Regions from separate parts of the Gluconobacter sp. genome, predicted to be linked through region 1. Evidence: riboswitches for the same ligand, from Rfam matches in the RefSeq annotation. Region 1 holds a riboswitch; the other holds the start of a gene.
The links. Region 1 has a riboswitch for cobalamin ahead of ABF979_RS03485 (DUF1636 family protein). Riboswitches for the same ligand answer to the same signal wherever they lie in the genome.
Positions count from the first base shown of each region.

Region 2: another riboswitch for cobalamin. It lies ahead of ABF979_RS08620 (TonB-dependent receptor); the one in region 1 lies ahead of ABF979_RS03485 (DUF1636 family protein).

Region 1 is NZ_JBDOBO010000003.1:78,635-83,056, reverse strand. Features, by position in the region: gene cobT (nicotinate-nucleotide--dimethylbenzimidazole phosphoribosyltransferase) at 1-929, opposite strand, end outside; gene cobU (bifunctional adenosylcobinamide kinase/adenosylcobinamide-phosphate guanylyltransferase) at 960-1,520, shown strand; cobalamin riboswitch at 1,558-1,796, shown strand; gene ABF979_RS03485 (DUF1636 family protein) at 1,917-2,330, shown strand; gene cobW (cobalamin biosynthesis protein CobW) at 2,327-3,379, shown strand; gene cobN (cobaltochelatase subunit CobN) at 3,384-4,422, shown strand, end outside.
Region 2 is NZ_JBDOBO010000018.1:29,462-33,883, reverse strand. Features, by position in the region: gene ABF979_RS08620 (TonB-dependent receptor) at 1-1,996, opposite strand, end outside; cobalamin riboswitch at 2,099-2,306, opposite strand; gene ftsY (signal recognition particle-docking protein FtsY) at 2,420-3,385, shown strand; gene ABF979_RS08610 (hypothetical protein) at 3,400-3,861, opposite strand; gene ABF979_RS08605 (protein kinase domain-containing protein) at 3,858-4,422, opposite strand, start outside.

The sequences.
Region 1 (4,422 bases):
CCCAGGTCCAGTATTGGTTTCAGCCTGAGGGCATCTGCCAGCCTGCGGTGACCAGCTTCAGCGGAACAATGCGAGAGCTTTGTGTGGTCGAGTGCTGAGGCAGTCAGTTTGATCAATGGCAGCACGGCTGCGGTACAGACGAAGCCGTCAAGCAGAACCGGGATACGATGGTGTCTGGCGGCCAGAACACTTCCCAATATGGCGGCCAGTTCGTAACCACCCAGACAACGTGCGGTATCCAAGGGGTCGCTAAGTGACGCCGCGTGCATACACAGGGCCTCATCAATAACAGAAGCCTTGAGGTTAACGCCCGCCTGATCGAGACCCGTTCCACGTCCTGCCCAGTCCGCGCCAGTGCCTCCTAGAAGGGCAGCACAGAGTGCGGCGGAAGGGGTTGTGTTGCCGATGCCCATTTCGCCTGGGCAGAACAGATCCAGCATGGGGGATACAGCGGTGTATCCGACCGAGACCGCATCAAGGAACTCCTCTTCGCTCATAGCTGGGAACGCTGTGAAATCTGCCGTGGCCGTTAGGTTTCGGACGGGAACAACAGCAAGGTCCGCACCAGCATTTCGGGCAAGCTGGTTGATTGCTGCGCCGCCACGCTGGAAATTCGACACCATCTGGGCCGTAACATCCGAAGGCCACGGAGATACGCCCCGGCGGACCACACCATGATTCCCTGCGAAAATCGTTATCTGAACGTGCTCTAGCGTTGGTTTCTGATGGCCCTGCCATTCACCGAGCCAAATGGATAGCTCTTCCAACCGCCCGAGGCTGCCGGGAGGTTTGGTCAGAGTTGCGTCTCGCTCCGCTATCAGGGCGGCGACTTTTGGGTCGGGGTCTGGAAGTGACAGGCAGGCAGTGCGAAGTTCTGCAATGCTGGCGAAAGGAGGCTGACAGAACGAGGGCATGATGTGCGATGGCATGACAGGTCTTTTGTGCTGTTATCAGGGACCATGCAAGAAGAAGGCGCAGGAGACATTGTGGCACAGACCACCACTCAAACAGGACTGCCGAATGTGTCACTGGTCCTCGGGGGCGCCAGGTCAGGAAAAAGCAGGATCGCTGAGGCAATCATCACTGGTCTTCCGGCCCCTTGGGTTTACCTCGCGACCGGTCGGGCTTTTGATGAGGAAATGCAGGCCAGGATAGATTTGCACCGTACCACCCGTGGGAACAAAGGGTGGCATACAGTTGAAGAGCCATTTGATATCGCTGGTGTCTTACAGGTCGAGCAGGGCGCACCGGTCCTGGTTGATTGCCTGACTTTATGGCTGACAAATCTCATTCTGGAAGACCGTAATATACACGCCGCGACGAAAGACCTTCTCGAGGCGTTGCAAGCACGGAAAGGCCGGACCGTTCTTGTGGGCAACGAGGTAGGGCTCGGAATTGTCCCGGACAATGCCCTGGCTCGTCGTTTTCGCGATGAAGCGGGTCTTCTTCATCAGAAGATCGCCGCAGTCGCCGGAGAAGTACTGTTTGTGGCGGCGGGTTTGTCTTTGAAAATGAAATGAGCCCATTTCCCGGGCTTTGACACGCTTTCATCCCAGAGATAGGAGAGGGTTTGATGGTTCCTCTGGGAAGAGGATGAAAAGGGAAGCTGGTGCGGCCTTAGAAGTAGGTCAAACCCGGCACTGCCCCCGCAACTGTGGACGGTTTTCTGTCCTGCCAGTCTTTCTTTCAGGAAAGGCAGCCACTGGATTTCGATCTGGGAAGGCCCGGTGGGAGAGGAGGTGCTAATGGCGCCTCAGCCGTGAGTCAGGAGACCTGCCATCTGAGCCAAGTGTCATGATCCGGCGGGGTGCCCGGACTGTGAGGGCGCGCCATCATGTGCGTGTCACTTTCGCGATTGCGAAGGCCTTTCATCGCGCCTTTTGTTATGCCGTTGTGGCTGCAAGAGAGACGAAACCATGGCAGATACCCTGCCTTATGCTGAAGCGGGCCAGTCATCCGTTTCGCCAGTTTTCCATGTCTGTGTGACGTGTCGTCGCAGTCTACCGGTTGGGAATGACCCTGTTCAGGGGCGGCAGCTCTACGATGCCTTGCTTGACCAGGCTGCTGAAGGCGATTTCAGCGTCCAGCCCGTTGAATGTATGGCAGCCTGTAGCCGAGGCTGTATTGCCACGCTTTCCATGCCGGAAAAATGGACTTTTGTTTTAGGTGAGCTTGGTCCGGAAAAGCTGTCTGACCTGCTGGCTTACCTTCAGCTTTACCGAGCATCGAAAACCGGAACAGTGATGCCGTCAAAGCGACCCGCATCGCTTTCTGATATGGTTATCGCCCGTCTTCCATCTTCTTTGTCTGCTTCACAGGAACTTTCATGATGTCCCAGACTGTTTCAGGCTCCGGTCGCAAGATTCCGGTTACGATCATCACGGGTTTTCTGGGGGCAGGGAAAACAACCCTTCTGCGAAATCTTCTCGCGCAGGCTGACGGACGCCGTATTGCGATCGTTGTTAACGAGTTCGGTTCACTTGGGATCGACGGAGAAATTCTACGGTCCTGCGGGATCGAAGGATGTGCTGACGAGGATATCGTCGAGCTCACCAACGGATGCCTCTGCTGCACGGTTGCAGACGACTTCATTCCGACCATGGAGGCTCTGATCGATCGTCCTGATCCGCCAGAGCACATCGTGATCGAGACATCTGGCCTTGCGCTGCCCAAGCCTCTTCTCAAGGCATTCAGTTGGCCCGGGATCCGTACCCGCATGACCGTTGATGGTGTGATTACGCTGGTGGACGCACCTGCTGTCGCCGCGGGTCGCTTTGCGGACGATCCGGAAGCCGTTGCCGCACAGCAGGCTGCCGACCCTTCGCTGGATCATGATAATCCATTGGCTGAAGTCTATGAAGATCAGTTGAATGCGGCGGATCTGATTGTTCTGAACAAGACTGATCTTTTGGACGAAGCCGGGATTGATGCGGTTGAAAAGGGCATTACGGAGGCTGTGCCGCGGAAAGTTATTACGCTGCGCGCAGTAGAGGGACGCCTGGACCCCGCTGTTCTGCTGGGGATTGGTGCCGGTGCCGAAGACGATCTCCAGGCTCGTCCGTCCAATCATGATGGCGCAGATGACCACGAACATGATGACTTCGAGAGTTTCGTCGTGGTCCTTCCAGAGCAGAAAAGTGCTGAAGCATTACTCAAGCGCTTGAGTGAGGTTGCGGGGCAATTCGATATCCTCCGTATGAAAGGCTTTGCAGCCGTGCAGGGCAAGAAAATGCGATTGGCCGTGCAGGGTGTCGGAACCCGTTTCCGTCATGAATTTGATGTGCCTCTCGCAGATGCAGGCCGGGACGGGCGTCTCGTCGTAATTGGCCAGACAGGCCTGGATCGCGCAGCCATCGAAGCCGCACTGCTGGCGGACTGACCTGATGCATCTGCTTGTCCGGGAACGACACGGAATAGACGATCAGGACGTGGCCGAGGATCTCGGTCATGCGCCTGCTGATGTCGTGTTTCTGTCCTTCTCGGATAGCGATCTTCTGGCGCTTGAGCGGGCCTATTCCCGTTTGAATGAGCAGGCCCCGACCGGCGCAGGTTTTTCGCTGCGACTGGTTAGTCTTGCTCGCCTCAGACACCCCATGTCGGTCGATTTATACGTTGAGCAGACCATAGCATCGTCCCGCTGCGTCATCGCACGGCTTCTGGGTGGCGTGGATTACTGGCGCTATGGGGCGGAAGAACTCCAGAATTTTTGTGGCAGGAACAGCACTCCCTTGGCTCTGTTGCCCGGAGATGCCCGTCAGGATGCACGGCTTGAAGAGTGGTCCAGCATCGAAGCAGAAAAGCATTCCAGACTCACGGGGTTTTTGAGGGAAGGTGGTCCTGAGAATGTGCATCGTGCCCTTTTGCTCATGGCTCATCTTGCCGGACACGGAGATGACGTCTCAGGACAACCCGCAGCGCTTCCCCCAGCTGGAATTTATCGCCAGACGACTGCGGATTTTCCTTTAAGAGCCACAATTGTTTTCTACCGTGCTCACCTTCTGGCTGCCGATACAGCTGCTATTGACGGTCTTGCGGATGAACTGGAAAAGTCCGGGGTCGCGACAGATGTTCTATATGTCGCATCGCTGAAGAACCCGGATGTTGCCGAGTGGATTCAAAGCCGCCTGATTGAAACTCCGCCAGACATTATTCTGAACGCGACCTTCTTTTCTGCACGCGGAAAAGAGGGGGCATCTCCTCTTGATGTTGCTGCTGTTCCGGTTCTTCAGGTTTTGCAGCCTGGTGTGACAGCATCGGCATGGGCTGAGAGCGGGCGCGGTTTATCGCAATCCGACCTCGCGATGCAGGTCGTTTTGCCAGAACTTGATGGGCGAATTTCTTCGTCTCCGATCTCCTTCAAATCCGAAACAGTTCCGGGAGATGCGGCAAGGCATATGCCCTTTCAACCGGGTATTGCCGCTG
Region 2 (4,422 bases), on a different contig from region 1:
GATATCCCCCCAGCCAGCGTACCTGCAAACCGCCATACCAGGGGCCGCGATCTGCAAGGATGCCGAATGACCAGACGAAACTTGGGGCATTCGTCACGTACCGACCATCAATTCCATAGCTGGCCAGATCTGACGCCTGATAACGCGCTTTCGCAAAGGACAGATCCGTATTCAGTTCAAGCCAGGTAACCGGATTATACTGTGCGGAAAACTCAATTCCCTCCCGACGACTGGCAGGGCCAGGAGAGGTAACACCAGCGTCGCCGTCGTAACTCAGCTCAGACGCAAAATCGATGATGAAGGCAGCCGCCTGCACATTCAGATGACGGAGAGGCGTAGTCCGTACACCGATTTCACCGCTGACAGCCGACGTCATAAGAGGAACTTTAACCGATCCTTTGGCAAATTCGTCTGACGCATAAGAACCAGACACTGAGCGGAAATCGTTGGAGTGGAACCCTCTTCCGCCACTCAGATAGAGTTCGGTTTTCTTCCAGGGGCCAAACACCAGACTTCCCTTGGGTTGAAACAGCCACTGATGCTTTCTGGTCAGGCTGCCATCAACAAGATTTTCGTCTGTACCGCCCTGATAGTCTTCACGTAAACCAACAACCATTCGAAGCCAGGGTAACCAGTGCGTCGTGTTCTGGACAAAAAGACCGACAGCTCCAAGATCGATGTTATCCCCGTTACACAGGTCAGGCACCGTGCTCTCCAGACTGGATGGGCACTCCGGCAGCGTGACACGCTGGTGGGTATGGCGCCGATCCACATACAGAAAGTCGTAACGTCCCTGAACGCCAACCTGAGTATCAGTCCGGATACGGCCCACATGGTCCTGTCGGAAATAGACACTGCTTCCGCCAAGCGTAGTTCGTGTCTCGTCCTGCTGCTGCTGATCTCCGTTTACTGGGTCATCCAGATAATGCGTGAAGTTGTTCCAGAGCGTCAGCCGGTCATGAATGGCAAAAGCACTCGTAACCCATTTCCAGTCATCGCCAGCAAGATGATAATGCGCTGACAAACTGTAGCGCTCCGAAAAGCCGCCATCGGTCGGGTCCAGAGAGCCATAGCGGCTGATAAGCCCCTCACTATAGGCCGCCACCGGTTGATCGTTTGTGGCCCTCCATTGACCGCGATAAAACATCCCCGTCAGGTCAAAGCCTTTGGTGGCGGTTCCGTGGGTGTAATGCGTCAATGCACGGATGCTCCGGGCATTGTCCGGATATTTCCAAGGACCGTCTGAATGAGAAATATTGAAGGCATTGACCCAACGATCGCCATTAGAAAATCGGGCCGTACCGCCAATGTAAGCCCGATAATCCCCTAGCGTTCCGGCACTCAGGCTAATCTGACGGGCGATGTGATCTGCCAGCTTCATGTGATCAGACCCGGCCACACCAAAATCCCCGATATCTGCGTGAAATGGCCCTTTGGTATAATCAATGCCTGAGAGTGTTTCGGGTATCAGGAAATTCAGATCCGTGTAGCCCTGACCATGCGCGTTACTGACGCCATTGACCGGCATGTCATCAACAAATGTTGCCAAGTCCGTGCCATGATCCAGATTAAAGCCCCGCAACAGGAATTGATTGGCCTTTCCCTCCCCGGAATGAGACGTCACCACCAGTCCGGGAACAGCCTCCAGAATTTGCCCCACGCGATACGCAGGCCGCTGCTGGATTTCACGTGCGGTTAAAGATCCTTCACTCGCCGTGTCCGCTCGTCCCAGAAGATTACGGCGGGAGGCCATGACACTGATGCGCTCCACCAGATGGTTTTGCGCCGCAGAAGTGGTTTTCTTTTCCAAATGTCCGGATGCTTCGACTTTATCCGTATCAGACGCCCCTTCTGCAGCAACTGCCAGTGTAGGGCCCATGAGCAAGCCGCTTATCACAACGGACACAGAAATAGTCGATCGTCGCCAGTTGCAACGACGCTTTTGAAAAGGAACAGCACTTTGCCTGAGGCGCTCTTCCGGTAACAGTACAGTCATATGAGCCCTGCTCGGTATGACAGGAACAGGGCAGACACGTTCGCAATCCGGCTGTCACAGAGGACTCCGGAACGCCACAAACAGCCGCCCCGGGCACCCCGCCGGTGGTTGAAATTGCATGGCAGGTCTCCTGGCTCACGGGTCTTCGCAGCCACCCTGTCTTCCCAGAGGCATAGGCACTCCAGTGACATCAGTCGGGTGACGGCTCGCCATTTACAGTTGCGGGGGCAGCGCCGGCCTTACACCGGACTTCCCTCTTAGCTTCACGCCACAAAACCGAGGGTGAAGAACCATACCGAAACACAAAAACTGAAACGCTTCCGTACTGTCAATGTCTGAAACACTCCTCCAAAGGCACGTTTGCCCTCAGGAAATCGACGCTACAGACTTGACGTTGGGCCTGACCTGTCCGAACTCCCGTGCATGGCTGGATTTTTCTCACGACTCAAACAGGGTCTTTCACGCTCGAGCTCACGTCTCGGAGCTGTATTCACGCATCGCAAGCTGGACGATGCCGCTCTTGAAGAACTCGAAGACGAACTGATCGCGGCAGACCTGGGTCCTGTCGTAGCAGAGCGCGTTATCGAGAGCTTTCGAAGCTCCCGTTTTGGCAAGGACGTCACAAGTGACGAAATTCGCGATGCCCTGGCCGAAGAGATTGCACGGGTTCTGGAGCCCGTTGCGATCCCGTTTGAGCCTGATCCGAAGAAGAAGCCCCATGTCGTCCTCGTGGTCGGCGTCAACGGTGTAGGCAAGACCACAACCATCGGCAAAATGGCCCGCCATTACAGTGAAGAAGGCAAATCCGTCATGCTCGTGGCGGGAGATACCTTCCGTGCTGCGGCGGTCGAACAGCTTCAGGTGTGGGGGCAACGCTCAGATGTGCCCGTTATCGCGGGAAAACACGGAGCTGATGCTGCTGGCCTCGCCTATGACGGTATCAAACGCGCGACCGAAGAGGGCAAAGACCTCCTCTTCATCGATACCGCCGGCCGCCTGCATAATAAGGGCGCGCTCATGGAAGAGCTGGCCAAGATCATCCGCGTCATGCAGAAATTCGACCCAACCGCCCCGCATTCCGTATTGCTGGTGCTGGATGCAACGACCGGTCAGAACGCCATTGAGCAGGTACGGGTGTTCCGTGAGCTGGTGAACGTCACAGGCCTGATCGTGACCAAACTGGACGGTTCTGCCCGCGGTGGAATTGTGGTCGCACTTGCAGAACAGTTCAAACTGCCCGTGCACATGGTCGGTGTCGGCGAACAGGCCGAGGACCTGCGCCCGTTCTCAGCTCAGGATTATGCGCGCGGTCTTGTGGGTGGCGCTACGGGAGATCTTGCCTCCCGGCTTGTCGAGAGCCCCTCAGAAGAAGAAACTCCGGAAAATTGAAGAAACAGGCCTCTTCAGGCCTGCCTCTCACTGTCTGAAGTCAGCCATTCCTCTCGCAGGGCGTCGATCTTCTTTTCGATGCTCCTGCGCTCCCTGCGAACGTAATCCGCATACCAAAGCCTGGCACCAATGGCAGACGCTTCCGCGACAAGCCACGCCACACCAACGGCCATCCAGTCCATGACAAGAAGCATTGGCTGCATAATTTGCTGGGTACAGGCATCCCAATCCCCATGCGACAACCATGCTTCCCTCAGGGGATGAACCATGACAGCCCCCAAATAAAACAGAACGATCATGATCCGCTGCCGATCAGCATCAGGATCGATAAATCGAAGCACGATCAGAGGCAGCAGCAGGACACCACCCACAAGCAGACTGCCCGGCACATAGGCCAGAAGCAGGCCAAGGATGAGGCCGTGCCACCATTTGAAACTGGCCTCTGGCACGCGCAAACGCCCTGACTGGCGCGTCATTCACAAAACTCCAGCCAGATGCTGGCCATGGCGACAGCAATCCCGATCAAGAGTGAAAAGAACTCTCCAGCATTACGGGCCTGTTTTTCATGGACAGCTTTGCGGGCGGGCTCCTCCTCGAGAACTTTCTCAAGATGGGCAATCTCTGCTTCAGCCTGCCGAGCCAGTTTGCGATCATGCTTCAAACCCGCAGGGTCCGTGACGTTATCAAGAAATTTCGTAAGATTTCCTGCTTCCGCCAGCTGAAATAACCGGGCACGACGCTTTATTCTGGTCGTTCTGCTCCGCCACTGCTTGAGCTCGATTTCCAGCAGCGAAAGCGCCCGCTTTGCCACCGAACTAAGAGGCGTCTTGTCGAAACGGCGCTGGGCGGCAGCCATCAACGTCAGATCTGAAAGCCAGGACGGAAGCCCCGCTTTCTGGGACTGCGCTAGTGGGATGATCCCCTGGCGCGCGCAATGACTTTCCAGAAAAGTCCGCATCTGATCGTCCAGAAAGCCTGAACGCCCCAGATCGTCGGCAGAAAGCTCCTGTTCCGAAACGTGCTGATCCAGCCATTGC